DNA from 2 places in the Arthrobacter sp. NPDC056886 genome. Region 1 is predicted to be linked to the other one. Evidence: riboswitches for the same ligand, from Rfam matches in the RefSeq annotation. Region 1 holds a riboswitch; the other holds the start of a gene.
What was found. Region 1 has a riboswitch for S-adenosylmethionine ahead of ACFRJ8_RS17040 (MFS transporter). Riboswitches for the same ligand answer to the same signal wherever they lie in the genome.
Positions count from the first base shown of each region.

Region 2: it holds a riboswitch for S-adenosylmethionine, as region 1 does, so the genes downstream of both, ACFRJ8_RS07735 (aminotransferase class V-fold PLP-dependent enzyme) here and ACFRJ8_RS17040 (MFS transporter) in region 1, are expected to answer to the same signal.

Region 1 covers NZ_JBHUBT010000009.1:260,666-268,553, forward strand. The annotation lists gene ACFRJ8_RS17015 (hypothetical protein) at 1-533, opposite strand, end outside; gene ACFRJ8_RS17020 (DUF1990 family protein) at 548-1,117, opposite strand; gene ACFRJ8_RS17025 (MmcQ/YjbR family DNA-binding protein) at 1,114-1,524, opposite strand; gene ACFRJ8_RS17030 (acyl-CoA dehydrogenase family protein) at 1,549-2,793, opposite strand; gene ACFRJ8_RS17035 (NtaA/DmoA family FMN-dependent monooxygenase) at 2,790-4,235, opposite strand; gene ACFRJ8_RS17040 (MFS transporter) at 4,297-5,658, opposite strand; SAM riboswitch class I at 5,745-5,834, opposite strand; gene ACFRJ8_RS17045 (CoA-binding protein) at 5,932-6,357, opposite strand; gene acs (acetate--CoA ligase) at 6,662-7,888, shown strand, end outside.
Region 2 covers NZ_JBHUBT010000003.1:432,672-440,559, reverse strand. The annotation lists gene aroA (3-phosphoshikimate 1-carboxyvinyltransferase) at 1-811, shown strand, start outside; gene ACFRJ8_RS07745 (ribosome small subunit-dependent GTPase A) at 795-1,910, shown strand; gene hisN (histidinol-phosphatase) at 1,988-2,800, shown strand; SAM riboswitch class IV at 2,963-3,076, shown strand; gene ACFRJ8_RS07735 (aminotransferase class V-fold PLP-dependent enzyme) at 3,111-4,565, shown strand; gene ACFRJ8_RS07730 (class I SAM-dependent methyltransferase) at 4,676-5,437, shown strand; gene ACFRJ8_RS07725 (Nramp family divalent metal transporter) at 5,571-6,857, shown strand; gene ACFRJ8_RS07720 (metal-dependent transcriptional regulator) at 6,874-7,590, shown strand; gene ACFRJ8_RS07715 (fluoride efflux transporter FluC) at 7,603-7,888, shown strand, end outside.

The DNA.
Region 1 (7,888 bases):
TCGGCGAGCTGGAACTCCACCATGGCCTCAGTGCAGCGGCCGGCGTCGTGCAGCGTCCAGCCGAGGTTGTTGTGCAGGGAGACTATCCACCGTTTGGTCCGCTCATCGTGGACCGTGGAGGCATACTCCAGCGCGCTCCTGGTCCAGGTCTCGGCATGTGCGGAGTCGGCAATGGCGAGCATATGCAGCGCGTCCACGGCCAGGAATTCCTCGCCCAGGTGGTCCGCGAGTTCGGCGGCCTGCTCAAAGAGCGGCACGGCCATCCCGGGGTGACCGCTGGAATTGAGCACCCGCCCGCGTTCCAGCAGTACGCGGACGGCGACGGTGGGCTCGTCGGCGTCGACCGAATCCAGCAGGGCGTCGGCTTCCTCGTAGCGGCCCTGCAGCCCGATGGCCCGGCCCAGCTGGGTGGCGAGTTCGGCGCGTTCGTCGGCGTCGTAGCTTTCATCCGCGGCGGCCGCCCGGAAACGGGCTTCGGATCCGGCGGGGTCGTCAAAATCCCACAATTGGTCAAGGGTCTTCTGTTCCAGCATCCAGCTGCTCCTGCTCAGTTTTCACCTGCGGCCAGTTCGTGTGCACTCCCAATGTATCGGCAAGTGACATGCCTTTGCGCACGTCTCGCGAAGGCGCTGCCAGCCGCGTAAAACCAGTTGGACGGCCTGCTGAACGCCGTGATTTTGACGAACACCCGGCCCGCGGCGTCGATCTCCACTTCGAACGCTTCCTCGCCCCGCACGGGATGACCCGGGAGCGTGCCGTACCCGAACCCGGCCCGTTGCGGCCCGCCGCCGGACACCGGCCGGCGTACCCACACCACCTCGCAGGGGGCGTTGATCCGGAAGGGCCCGACGCCGAATCCGCTCACCACGCGCGCGCCGGGCACGACGGCATCGGAGTCGGTGCGGACGCGCAGCCCGGAGCGTTTCTGCAGCTGCCAGGTCAGGATCCCCTGCGCCACCCGCCGGTACAGGGCAGGGCCGTCGCCAAGGTACGTCCGGTACACCAGACAGGGAAAGCCTTCCGGAGCCTGCCCGTGCTCGGTGGAGCCAATGCCCGGATAGTTCAGCTCGGCCCGCGCGCCGGATGCGAGGCGGGCGGCGTCAGGGTCGCCGCTCATGTGTCCTCGCCCCTCGCCAGTCCGGCCCAGCCCAGCTGCTCCCGCTGCTTTCGGCTGAACGATGCGACCACCAGGTCATAGGAATCCTCCACCATGTCCCTGATCATGTCGTCCGGCAGCGACCCGTCCAGCCGGACCCCGTTCCAGTGCGTCTTGTTCATGTGCCACGCACCGGTGATTTCCGGATGGATGGCCCGGAGCTGTTCGGCCAGGGCCGGCTCGCATTTGAGGCTCACGGACCAGTCCGCCGGGTCCATGGCGGACGCCGCGAACATCTTGGCGTCCTGCCGCGCGCCGCCCGCCACGGCGGCCCGCACCTTGAACACGGATGTTTCCGGGCCGAAAGGAAAGTCCTCGAAGGCGCCGGGGAAGCTCAGGCAGATCTGGCGGAGGGTGGCAACGTCCATGGCACGAGCCTATCCGGCTGCGGCCTACCCGGCCTGCCCGGCAGACCCGGCAGCGCGGGCATCGCCGATGCTGTGCAGCCCTTCCGGGGTGGTGCCGTTGACTTCGTAGTCGCCCACGGTGCGGGCCTTGAACACGGCGGGGTTGTGGGTGGCGACGGTCCGGGCGTTGCGCCAGTGCCGGTCCAGCGACTTGGACTGCGACGTGGCGGACGCCCCGGTCACGTCGAAGAGCTGCTGCGCCGCGGACTGGACCAACTCGGGCACCAGCAGCTGGGCCTTTTCCACCGCGATCTCGCCGCGGACGTAGCGCTGGTCCGGGGTGAGATCCAGGTCCGGATCGGCGCCGGCGTCGAGCTCCCGGGCCGCGGCCAGCACCACGGACTCCGCCGCGAAGACCTTGGCGGAGAGCTGGCCCACCAGCTGCAGGATCAGCGGGTCGCTGCGGAACAGCTCGCCGGAACCGGTGTTGAACGTGCGCTTGCGGTCGCGGACCAGTATCCGGGCGTCGGCCAGCGCCGCCCGGCCGATGCCCGCCAGGACGGCGAGCAGGACCAGCTGGAAGAAGGCGGGCTCGTGCGTGGTGGATTCTGAGCGCCGGATGATGTTGGCGTCGGGAACGACGGCGTCGCGGAAGATGGTGGTGCCGGTGCCGGTCAGCTGCTGGCCGAAGCCGTCCCAGTCGTCGAGGATCTCTACCCCCGGCTGGGTGGTGCTGACCACGGCGTACTGGCGGCCCTCCACGCCCTCGGTGCTGGCCATGACGGCAATCCACTCGGCGAAGATGGTGCCGGTGGTGTAATACTTCCTGCCGTTGAGCAGCCAGTCCCCGCCGTCGCGCGTCAGCTTGGTTCCGGTGGTGCCGAGGACATTTCCGGACTTTTCCGTGGCTGCGTTTCCAAAGATCTCGCCCGCCACCACCTTCGGATACCAGCGGTTCCGGAACGCAATGGATTCCAGACCGACGGTTTCCACGAAGGCGAAGTGCGAGCGGTAGAGGTGGGCCACGGAGGAATCCGCCTCGGCGAGTTCGATGAGCAGCCGGAAGAAGGGCTCAAAGCCGATGCCGTCGCCCCCGTGTTCGGCAGGCACCCGCAGCCGCCCGAAGCCTGCCTCGTTCAGCCAGCGGACCTGTTCGAAGGGCAGGACCCGGTCCTGCTCGCGGGCGAGCGCCCCCTCGGCAATCCGGGCAAACACGGTCCGGAAACGCTGCGCCAGTTTCTCGTAGGCGGCGTCGGCCGAGATCTCAGCTGTCTTCAGTGCCCCGCTCATCGCGCGTCCTCCAAGGCGTTCTGTGCCTGCTCGGCCGTTGCCGAGTTGGCGGTGAAGGCGCCGCGGTAGCTGCGGGCCGGGTGCCGGTCATTGAGCCCGGCGCCGTTGTCGCCGGCGCCGAACAGTTTTTCGCGCAGGGTGCCTTCCGCGTAGTCCTGCTGGGCCAGGCCGCGGCGGCGCAGCTCCGGCAGCACGTGTTCGATGAAGTCGGTGTACGAATCCGGAATCAGCTGGTTGATGATGTTGATGCCGTTCACCCCGGCGTCCTGCCACTCCTCGAGGCGGTCCACGATCTGTTCCGGGGTCCCCAGGACGCGGTGGGCACGGCTGCGGAAATTGGCCACATCACGCAGGGTCGGATTGCCTCCGGGAACCGATTTGCGCAGGCTGTCCAGGTGCCCCTGGGTGCCTTCGGTGTGGAACTCGCCCAGCGGCGTATCGAGATCCAGGCCGCCAAGGTCCACCCCGGCCCCGCCGCCGATGTGGGCTATCAGCGCCCCGGAATCCAGGTACTCGTCCAGTTCCGCGGCCTTGCGGGCGGCTTCCGCCTCGGTGCTTCCGACGATGAAGTGGAGCCCCTGGAAGAACTTCACGTCCCCGGCGAGCCGCCCGGCGGCGACGGCCTGCTGCCGCACGGACGCCGTGTATTCGGCGGCGGCGGCCGGGTTCGGGGACAGCATGAAGGTGGCCTCGGCATGGGCGGCGCAGAACTGCTGCCCGCGCCCGGAGCTCCCGGCCTGGAACAGCACGGGTGTGCGCTGCGGCGAGGGTGCGGACAGGTGCGGCCCGTCAATGGAGTACCGGTGGCCGCGGTGGTAGATCTTGTGGACCCTGTCCGGATCCGCATGGATGCCGTTCTCCTTGTCCTGGACCAGCGCGCCGTCGTCCCACGACCCCTCCCACAGTTTGTAGGCGGCCGCCACGTATTCGTCCGCCCAGGCGTAACGGTCATCGTGGGCCACCAGGCCGTCGCCGAAGTTCCGGTGCGCATTCTCCGCCGCGCTGGTCACGATGTTCCAGGCCGCACGCCCCTGGGAGAGATGGTCCAGGGTTGAAATCTGCCTGGCGAACTGGAAGGGGTGGCTTTGGACCACCGAGGACGTCGCCGCCAGGCCGATGTTGCGCGTCGTGGCGGCCAGCGCACCGAGGAGAATCAGCGGGTCATTGGCGGGCACCTGCATGCCGCGCCGCACGTGCGGTGCCCAGCCGCCGTCGTCGTTCCCGTACAGTCCCACCACGTCGGCGAAGAACATCACGTCGAACTTGGCGTCCTCCAACTGCCGGGCCAGGCTGGTCCACAGCTCAAGTTCGTTGAAGCGGTGCTGCTGCGCCGCCGGATGTCGCCATTGGCCGCCCATGATGTGGCTGGTGGTGTTCATGACGAAGGCGCTCAGCAGCAGCCTGGGCCGTCCGTCCGGGTGTGCAGTGTCAGCGGTGGCCATGGGGCCCCTTTCCTTGCAATGTAAAAATCATGGCAATGCGAAATTCATGAAAAAGGTGTGGTCAGCGCACGACGGCGGGTTCCCGGCTTTCAGCGGCCGCTTCGGCACGTGCCTCACCCGGAAGTTCGGTTTCGCCAAGGGCGCGGTCCTTCGTCTCCGGTGCCTTGAGGGTGGCCACGATAGTGATGGCGGAGACGGCGAGGAAGTAGACGACCACCCAGACCGGATTTCCGCCGCCGGCGGCCAACAGGGCCGTGGCGACCAGCGGTGCCAGCCCGCCGCCGAGCACCGAACCGATCTGGTAGCCGATGGACACACCGCTGAAGCGGACGCGTGTGCTGAAAAGTTCCGAGAAGAACGCCGCCTGGGGGCCGTACATCGCGTCATGCCCGATGTTGAGGCCGACCACGACGCCGAGGATGATCAGCAGGATGTTGCCCGTGTCCAGCAGCCAGAAGAACGGAATGATGGCTGCAGCGCTGGCCACGGCGCCGAAGAGATAGACGGAACGGCGGCCGAACCGGTCAGACAACGCGCCCCAGAGCGGCACGGTGACAAGGCCCAGCGCCGACGCGATCAGGACTGCCGTTAGGCCGGTATTGCGGTCGGTGCCGGACACCTGGGTCAGGTACGTCAGGATGAACACGGTATAGACGTAGTAGAAGGCGTTCTGGGCGATGCGGAGGCCCGTGGTCAGCAGGATCTGACGTGGGTGGGTCTTCAAACTCTCCAGCACCGGACGGGCCGCAACGCTCTGGACGGACTGGACGTGCTTGAACTCCGGGCTGTCCTCGACGGAAAGGCGGATGACCAGGCCCACGGCCACCAGGACCAGGCTCGCAACGAAGGGCACGCGCCAGCCCCATGCCAGGAACTGCTCATCGCTCAGCGAGTTCTCCAGCACCAGCAGGACGCCAGTGGCCAGGAGCATGCCGGAGGTTGGGCCGAGCTGCGTGGCGCTGGAAGTCAGCCCGCGCTTTTTGGGGGCCGCGTGTTCCACGGTCATGAGGGCGGCACCGGCCCACTCGGCCCCGTAGCCGATGCCCTGGATCACGCGCAGGAGGAGGAGCAGGGCCGGCGCCACCCAGCTGATCTGGGCGTAGGTGGGCAGGAGCCCGATTGCGGTGGTGGCCAGCCCGGTCAAGAGCAGCGAGGCCACGAGGACAGATTTCCGGCCGATCCTGTCGCCGTAGTGGCCGCCCAGCACGCCGCCGATGGGCCGGGCAACGAACCCGACGGCGTAGGTGGCGAACGCGGCAATCGTGCCCACCAGGGGGTCGGCCGGGGCGAAGAACAGGGGGCCGAAGACGGTCGCCGCGGCGAGGCCGTACAGGACGAAGTCGTAGCCCTCAATGGTGGTGCCGATGAAGCTGGCGACGGCCACCTTCCCGGTCATTTTCTGCGGGCGTGTTTCAGTACTCATATGCGGTCTCCTGGCGTATGCCGGGAAAGCGCTGCCTCCGCGATTCAGGCTGACAGGGCCGGAAATCCGAGCGGAAGACGGCGCCTTCTCCATCGGTCCTGGCGGTAGCACCGTCCTCAACGAGGGGGTTGCTGCGGCGTCACGGAGCCAGATCTCTCAGCCGCTCGGGATGGTTACGAGTCCATCTCACACGGCCAGGCGGGGATACGGAAAAAGCCGGTCACATTTTGTAACCGACTCTTCGCTATCTGTTGATCGTGTTTCCCTGGGCCGCTAGAGGCCCACGCGCCATCCTTCGCGGGCGGGGCACTCGTTGACGACGACGTCCAACCCGGCGGCCTTGGCGCGTTCCACCGCGGCGTCGTCGAAGACGCCCAGCTGCAGCCAGACGGCCTTGGCTCCAATGGCAATGGCCTCGTCGATGACGCCCCCCACCTTCTGGGAGTTGACGAAGCAGTCCACGACGTCGAGGGGGTGTTTCGCCACGGGGATCTCCGCCAGGGAGCGGTACCCCTTCTCGCCGTGAACGTCGTCTCCGGGCAGGTTGACCGGAATGATTTCCATGCCCATCCGGTCCCGGACATACAGGGAGACCTCGTACGCCGAGCGCCACTGGTTGGTGGTCAGGCCGACCACCGCCCACGTGCCTTTGGTTCGCATGAGGCGGTCAATGACTGCCGGATCGTTAACGTGGGCCATGCATCAACCTTACTCCTGCAACCTTTCCGGGTAATCATCGAATAAATGACTGATTCCAACGGCCCCGGGCCGCCGTGAACGAATATTACAGCGCGGGAGGCGCGGATTTTGTGGAATGCTGCACTTCAGTTCTAGTAGGTAGTGACCATCCCGAGCGGCCGAGAGACCTGGATCAATGAAGCCGCAGCAACCCCCGGTGACGTGAGACGACCATTCCCACGGAGCTGTTCCTCTCTCTTTCGATGAAATTCGAGGGAACTGGAGGAACCAAGGGTGCTACTGCCAGGACCGATGGAGTGCTGCAATGACCCCAGAGAATTCTTCCGCCCTGCCCACCTTTGCCCGGACTGCGTCCGAGGCATCCCCACAAACCACTTCGGACGCGACGGCGATCGAAGCAGGGCTGCGTGACGCGCCCGGCTCCTCTCGCGGCTCTTCGGGATGGTCCCTGACCGAGCCCACGGACGGCGCAGTGCACGGCGCCCCCACCGACGGACCGGCGCGTCACCGCAGCACCACCCCCCGCCACAGCGGCACACCCACTGCAGGAACAGTCCAGGCGGAGTCGGTTGCGTTCTGGGAAACCCAGGCCCTCCGCCTCGACTGGGCCGACCTGCCGGCCGGTTCCTCCAACGACGGCGGCAAGCCCTGGCACACCGCGCACCGCCGCGTCCCGGCCGACGTCGAGGCCGGCACCGGCCCGCAGATCACCTGGTTCGAAGGCGGCAAGCTCAATGTCGCCTACAACTGCGTCGACCGCCATGTAGCGGCGGGGCGCGGGGACAAGGTGGCCCTGCACTTCGAGGGCGAGCCCGGTGACCGCCGTGCCGTGACCTACGCCGAACTCCAGCGCGAGGTGTCCAGGGCCGCCAATGCGCTCCTGGACCTGGGCATCACCCAGGGCGACCGTGTGGTCATCTACCTCCCGGTCATCCCCGAAACCGTGATCATCACCCTCGCCGTGGCCCGCATCGGCGCCATCCATTCCTTGGTCTTCGGCGGCTTCTCCGCCGAGGCTTTGAGGTTCCGGGTGGAGGACACCGGCGCCAAACTCTTGGTCACCACCGACGGCCAGTTCCGCCGCGGCACCGCCGTGCCGGTCAAGGACAACGCGGATGCCGCCGTCTCCGGCGATAACGCGATCGAGCACGTCCTGGTGGTCAACCGGACCACTCCGGTGGATGAGCTCGGGACCGTCCCGATGACCGCGGGCCGCGACGTATGGTGGCACGACGCCGTCGGGACCGCCTCCGACGTCCATGAAGCGGAGGCGTTCGACGCCGAGACGCCGCTGTTCATCATGTACACCTCCGGCACCACGGGCAAGCCCAAGGGCCTGGTCCACACCTCCGGGGGCTACCTCACGCAGGCGTCCTGGAGCTTCGAGCACCTGTTCAGCAACCCCGACCCCGCGCTCCGGGACCAGGACGTGCACTGGTGCACGGCCGACCTCGCCTGGGTCACCGCGCACACCTACGAGCTCTACGGCCCGCTCTCCAACGGCGCCACGCAGGTTATCTTCGAGGGCACC
Region 2 (7,888 bases), on a different contig from region 1:
ATCGTCCCAGTTCGTCTCCGCCCTGCTGCTGGCCGGCGCCCGCTTCACCCAGGGGCTCCATCTCGAACACGTCGGAAAGCCCGTACCCAGCCTGGACCACATCAACATGACTGTGGCCGTGCTGCGCGGCGTCGGCGTGGCGGTCGATGACTCGGTGCCGAACCACTGGATTGTCTCCCCCGGCCCGATCCGCGCCTTTGACCAGCGGATCGAGCAGGACCTCTCCAACGCCGGGCCCTTCCTCGCGGCGGCCCTGGCCACCCGCGGAACCGTGCGGATCCCCAACTGGCCCGCGGCGACCACCCAGGTCGGCGACCTCTGGCGCGGCATCCTGACCGCCATGGGCGCGACCGTGACAATGGATGCCGACACCCTGACCGTCAGCGGCGGCCCGGAGATCAAGGGTGGCGACTTCGACGAGACCAGCGAGCTCGCCCCCACCGTGGCCGCGCTGTGCGCCCTCGCCACCGGCCCCTCACGGTTGAGCGGCATCGCCCACCTCCGGGGCCACGAGACGGACCGGCTCGCGGCCCTCGTCACCGAAATCACCCGCCTCGGCGGCGACGCCGAAGAGACCGCCGACGGTCTCATCATCCGACCGGCCGCCCTGCACGGCGGGGTGCTGCACACTTACGCGGACCACCGCATGGCCACTGCCGGCGCCATCCTGGGCCTCGCGGTGCCCGGGGTGGAGGTCGAGGACATCGCGACCACGGCCAAGACCATGCCCGATTTCCCGCAGCTCTGGGAAGCGATGCTGGCACAGGGACCCGCCGCAGATGAGGACACCGCCGGTGGCACGCAGCACTGATTCCTGGGACGAGTCCGACGTCCGGATCCGTCCGAACAAGAAGGGCACCCGCCCCCGCACCAAGGACCGGCCCAGTTACGAGGACGCCGTCACCGGACGCATCATCACGGTCGACCGCGGCCGCTACACCGCCGTCGTGGGCGAAGGCACCGCCGACGAACGCAAGATCATTGCGGCCCGGGCCCGGGAGCTGCGCCGCAATCCCGTGGTGGCCGGCGACTTCGTCTCCCTGGTAGGGGACGTCACCGGCGAGCCCGACACCCTGGCGCGGCTGGTCAAGATCCAGGACCGCAAGACGCTGCTGCGCCGCAGCGCCGATGACACGGACCCGATCGAACGCGCCGTGGTGGCCAACGCCGACCAGCTGGTGGTGGTGGTCGCCGCCGCCAATCCCGAGCCTCGGACCGGTTTCATCGACCGCGCGCTGGTAGCGGCGTACGACGCCGGCATTGAGCCGCTGCTGCTCGTCACCAAGGCCGACGTCAAGGATCCCGCCGAGCTGTTGTCCAATTATCAGCACCTCGATTTCCCCGTCATCATCTCCAAGACCGCGGACTCCGCCGCTTCCGGCATCGACGCCCGCTCCGACGACGGGCTCTCCGCCCGGCTCGACAAGGACGCCGTGTCCCAGCTGCGCGACTACCTCGACGGCAAGGTCACCGTGATGCTGGGCCATTCCGGCGTCGGCAAGTCCACCATGGTCAACGCGCTGACCGGGGCCGAGCGGGCCACGGGAGGCGTCAACGCGGTCACCGGCCGCGGCCGGCACACGTCCTCCTCCGCGCTGGCGCTCAAAGTCAACGATGCACCGGCCGGCAGCTGGATCATCGACACCCCCGGCATCCGGTCCTTCGGGCTGGCCCACGTGGACCCGGACCGGATCCTCCGCTCTTTCCCGGATCTGGAGCCGGGCACCGACGACTGCGAACGCGGCTGCAAGCACGACGCCACCGCCGTCAACTGCGGCGTCGACAAGTGGGTTGCCGCCGGACATGCCGGGCCCTCCGGACCCGCCAGGCTCGCGTCCCTGCGCCGGCTGCTGGGCACGGACCCGCGGATGGAAGCGCAGGAAACCAAGGAACTGGGCACCGTCTCCTAGCCCGCCCGGCAACCGGGCCTTCGGCATCTGGCCGCGGCCTCCCGGCCGGCAGCCCGGTTTGCCGGTAGTTTGGAACCATGAGCCAACCCGCTTCGAGCTACAACGATGACCTGCGCCTTGCCCATGTATTGGCAGATTCGGTCGATTCCCAGACCATGAGCCGCTTTAAGGCGCTCGACCTTCGGATCGAGACGAAGCCGGACCTGACGCCCGTCACCGACGCCGACAAGTCCGCCGAAGAGGCCATCCGTGGCCAGCTTTCCCGGTCCCGGCCCCGTGACGCGGTCCTGGGCGAGGAATTCGGCAGTTCGGGCCATGGCTCCCGCCGCTGGATCATTGACCCGATCGACGGCACCAAGAACTTTGTCCGCGGCGTCCCGGTCTGGGCCACCCTGATCGCCCTCGTCGATGAGGGCGAGCCGGTGGTCGGCGTCGTCAGCGCGCCGGCACTGGGCAAGCGCTGGTGGGCCGCCAAGGGGGCGGGCGCGTACACGGGCCGCTCGCTCGCCGCCGCCACACGGCTGAAGGTATCCAACGTCTCCAACCTCGAGGACGCCTCGCTGTCCTACTCCAGCCTGGGCGGCTGGAAGCAACGCGGCAACCTGGACGAGTTCCTGGGCCTCACCGAAGAAGTGTGGCGTACCCGCGCCTACGGCGACTTTTGGTCGTACTGCCTCGTGGCCGAGGGTGCCGTGGACATCGCCTGTGAGCCCGAGCTGAACCTCTACGACATGGCCGCCCTGGTGCCGATCGTTACCGAGGCCGGCGGCCGCTTCACCTCGCTCGAGGGCGAGGACGGCCCCTTCGGCGGCAACGCCCTCGCCACCAACTCAATCCTCCACTCAGAAGTTCTCAAGCGGCTCAACCCCGACCTCGACGACCTCCTCTAGGCAACGGCTCAATCGAACAAACGGCGGCGGTATCCCCCATCCAGGGGGTGCCGCCGCCGTTTTGTTCGGCCACAGCGCGATTTGGGACGCGCACGTAACAATCCGCTTCACAATCGGTGGCCGCCTTTTCCCCGGCTGCGCGGATGTCCTACGCTCGATGCAGGTCACGAGTGCCAGCGCTAAACCCCGGTTTGCTGGCCGGCAACCCTCCAGTCGCGGTGGGGTGCCCCGGGTGACGACCTGGCCGGTCCGGAACGGACCCGGCAAGCGCGGATTCCCACCATGTGGGGTCCTGGTCGAGTGAGGTCCCATGACAACTGCCATTTTTCCCGCTGCCCCCGAATTTCACGCCACAACCGAGGGCGCGCGGCCTGATGGTCGGCATGCCCTCGCGGGCCGCCCGCTGGCCGCCGTCACCGGGGCCGAAATCCAGGCCCCGCTGATCACCGGCGGCCACGCCCGCTACGCCAATCTCGACTACGGTGCCTCCGCCCCGGCCCTGTCTGTGGTCTCGGCCTACTTGAACGAAATCCTGCCGTACTACGCGAGCGTGCACCGCGGCGCCGGCTATGCATCGCAGATCAGCACCTCCGTCTACGAGAACGCCCGGGACATCGTGCGGGACTTCGTGGGCGGCCGGCCGGACGACTCCGTGATCTTCACCCGCAACACCACCGATTCCCTGAATCTGCTGGCCGGCTGCCTGCCGCTCCGTGACGGCCGGCCCACGGGCGAGGTCTTGTATCTCGACATCGAGCACCACGCCAACCTCCTGCCCTGGCAGAATGTCCCGCACCGCAGCGTCGTGGCCGCCCCCACCCTCGCGGCCACCGTGGACCGGCTGCGGGACGAGCTCGCGCGCGGCGGCGTGAGCCTGCTGGCCGTCACCGGCGCTTCCAATGTCACCGGGGAGATCCTGCCGATCCGGGCCCTCGCCGCGCTGGCGCACGAGTACGGCGCCAGGATCGTTGTTGACGCCGCGCAGCTGGCCCCGCACCGGCGGATCGACATCGCCACGGACGACGTCGACTACCTCGCCTTCTCGGGGCACAAGCTGTACGCCCCGTTCGGCGCCGGCGTGCTGGTGGGCCGGACGGACTGGCTCGACGCCGGCACCCCGCATCTGGCCGGCGGCGGCGCGGTCCGCGACGCCCGGCTCGACTCCGTCAGCTGGACCACCGGACCCGCCCGGCACGAGGGCGGCTCGCCGAACGTCCTGGGTGCGGCCGCCCTGGCCCGCGCCACCCAGGTGATCGCAGCCCTGAACCCAGAGCAGTGGCAGGCCCACGAGGACGGCATCCGGTCCTTCCTCGTCGAGGGTCTGCAGGGCATCGACGGCGTGACCGTACACCGGATCTTTGCCGATTCTTCCCCTGCTTCTTCGTCCGGAGGCGACCTGCCGGGCACCGGCACCATCGGCGTCGTGAACTTTTCCGTGGAAGGCTACGACGCCGGGCTGGTGGCCGCCTATCTGTCGGCCGAACACGGCATTGGCCTGCGCGATGGGCGCTTCTGCGCCCACCCGCTACTCAAACGGCTCGGTCTGCCCGCCGGCTCCCTGCGGGCCAGCTTCGGCCTCGGCTCGCGGCTGGAGGATGCCGAGCGCCTGCTGGCCGGCCTGCAGCAGTTGCGCCAGACGGGACTCGGCTGGGACTACGTAGTGGACGCCGGCCGCTGGGTGCCGGCGAACGATACCCGCAGCTACCCCCACTGGGCGCCGAACACCCCGGGCACCGCCGGTGCCGCGCCCTGCACGGAGGACTAGGCGTGGAGGTCTAACAGCAGGCTGGGCCGGGCGGGACCAGGACCCGGCGCCGGTGCGGTAAATTCGAAAGGTATCTGAAAACAGCAGGACCTTCCCGAAGGAGATCGCACGTGGCAAGCGGCGGACCCAAGCTCCACGGTGGGCGGCGCCAGGAACTCGGCCAAAGCTTCCAGGACGGCGGGGAGCACTATGAACGTGTCCGTCCAGGCTATCCGCAGGAGTCGGCCGACTGGCTGATCCCGGCGGGGGCCAAGGATGCCGCGGACATCGGCGCCGGCACCGGCAAGTTCACTGCGCTTCTGGCAGCCCGTGGCCTGCATGCGGTGGCCGTTGACCCTTCTGCCGACATGCTGGAGCAGTTGCGCCGCACCCTGCCGGATGTCACCGCTATCGAGGGCAGGGCCGAGGACACAGGCCTGCCGCCGGAGTCCTTCGATCTCGTCACGGTCGCTCAGGCATGGCACTGGTGCGACCCCCGCCTGGCCAGCACCGAGATTGCCCGGATCCTGCGGCCGCACGGCGTGCTGGGCCTCATCTGGAACCAACTGGACACCGCTGTGCCGTGGGTGCACCGGCTCTCGCGCATCATGCACGCCGGGGATGTCCACAAACCACACTTTCGCCCGCCTGTGGGTCCCGAGTTCACCGGGCTGGAGAGCCACCTGACCCGGTGGGAGGATTCCGTCACCACAGCGGACATCCAGGAGCTGACCAAGTCCCGCAGCTACTACCTCGCGGCATCTGATTCCACCCGGGCCAAAGTAATGTCCAACCTCGACTGGTACCTGCACGAACACCTGGGTCATGCCCCAGGCGCGGCGCTCCAATTGCCCTACTTGACCCAGACGTGGCGGGCCTTCCGGATTGCGTAAGGCCAGGGCCGGGGCTTATCGTTTCGGTATGCCTAATAATTTCTTGTAGGCATCCGAAACATTGAACCGGGCGCTTTTCCGGCCGGTGCCGATCATCGCGTCAACGCAGACGCGCCATTCATGGGAGCTGGCAGTGCTGGATGTAAGGGGTCACGAGCAGTCGCCGCAGGACGCGCGCACCCATAAACATCCGGGTGCCCGCAGGGCCCTGATCGGCCTGTTGGGGCCGGCGTTCGTTGCGTCGATCGCCTACGTGGACCCCGGAAACGTGGCCGCCAACCTGACCGCCGGCGCACAGTACGGCTACCTGCTGGTGTGGGTTCTCGTGGCCGCCAACATCATGGCAGTCCTCGTCCAGTACCAATCCGCCAAGCTCGGGATCGTCACGGGCAAGAGCCTCCCGGAGATCCTCGGCGAACGGCTCAAGCCGTTCTGGCGCCGCGCCTTCTGGCTGCAGGCCGAAGTCGTGGCCGCCGCTACAGACCTCGCCGAGGTGGTGGGCGGGGCAATCGCCCTGTACTTGCTTTTCGGACTCCCCCTCCCCCTTGGTGCCGTGATTGTCGGCGCGGTGTCAATGGTCCTGCTCGCGGTGCAGGCCCGGCAGAAACAGCGGCCGTTCGAATTCATCATCATGTTCCTGCTCGGCATCATCACCATCGGCTTCCTGGCCGGGCTGTTCATCAGCCCGCCGGATCCGCGCGCAGCCCTGGCCGGGCTGGTGCCCGGCTTCCAGGGTCCGGACACGGTGCTGCTGGCCGCCAGCATGCTCGGCGCTACCGTCATGCCGCACGCCATCTACGTTCATTCAGCCCTGTCCCGGGACCGGCACCGGCCAGACGAACACCTGCATGTTCCACCTGCGGCCGTCGCGCGCTTGGTCAGGGCTACCCGGTTCGACGTTGTGGCCGCGCTTGCCATCGCCGGACTGGTCAACATCGGCATGCTGCTCCTTGCCGCCTCCACCCTCGGCGGCGAAGAGGGCACGGACACGATCGATGGCGCGCACGCCGCCATCACCGCCAATCTCGGCCCCATCATCGGCGTGATCTTCGCGGTCGGGCTGCTCGCATCCGGCCTGGCCTCGACCTCGGTGGGCTGCTATGCAGGCGGAACCATCATGCAAGGCCTGCTCAAGATCAAGATTCCTGTCATGGCCCGCCGCGTCGTGACCCTGATTCCGGCCGTTGTGCTGCTGGCGGTCGGTTTCGACCCCACCTGGGCACTCGTCTTGAGCCAGGTGGTCCTCAGCTTCGGAATTCCCTTTGTCCTCGTCCCGCTGGTGGTACTGACCAGCAACAAGGCCCTGATGGGCCGGTTTGCCGACGGCCCGGCCCTCCGAATCGCAGCCATCATCAGCGTGGTGCTGGTCGTGGCACTTAACCTGGTGCTGCTGTGGCTCACTTTCTCCGGAGGCAGCTGACGGTAGGCTTAGGTCTGTGAAGACCAGTGCGCCCTCCTCCTCGATCGAGGACTACGTCAAGGTCATCTATTCGTTCACCGAATGGCAGCCGAAACCCATCACCTCCACGCAGCTGGCGCAGCGCCTGGGCGTCGCCAACTCCTCGGTCTCGGAAATGGTCCGCAAGCTCAAGGACCAAGGCCTCGTAGACCACAAGCCCTATAGTGCCGTCACGCTCACCAGCGACGGCGTCCGGCTCGCGCTGTCCATGGTCCGGCGGCACCGGTTGCTCGAGACGTTCCTCGTCCGGGAGCTCGGCTACCGCTGGGACGAGGTCCACGATGAAGCCGAGCTCCTTGAGCACGCCGTCTCCGACACCTTTATTGAGCGGATGGCGGCCAAGCTCGGAAACCCTGCACGGGATCCGCATGGCGATCCCATCCCGGCCGCGGACGGCTCCGTGCTGGTGCCCGCCGCCCACCGCCTGAGTGAACTCGACGACGGCCATACCGGCCGGATCACCCGTATCAGCGACGAGAACCCGGAGCTGCTGCGCTACCTCGCGGCCCAGGACATCGACCTCGACGCCGAGGTGGAGGTGGTGGGTCGGAGGCCGTTCGGCGGTCCGATCGTGGTGCGGATCGGTTCCGTCGCGGCACCGCGGGAATTCGACTTTGCCGAGGAAGTCGCCTCGGCCCTCTGGGTCCACAGCGATGCCGCGCACGCAGGCTGCAGCGTCCCCGCCCATGATTGAAACGTGAGCTGAGTGAAAAGCGCGCTGGACGATCGCCGGACCGTGCCGCGCCCCGGCGTACCGGGATGGAAGGCCTGGTCCGCCGTCGCCGTCGGCGGGTTGATCGGAACTGAGCTGCGGTTCGGCGCGGGCCTGATTTTCCCCGACAACGCCGGTGAGGTGCCGTGGACCACGCTGGCGATCAATGTGACCGGAAGTTTCATCCTGGCCACCCTGACCACCATCTGGATCGCGCGGCCACAGACGGCCTTCTGGCTGCGCGCCGGCATCGGCCCCGGACTGCTGGGGTCCTTCACCA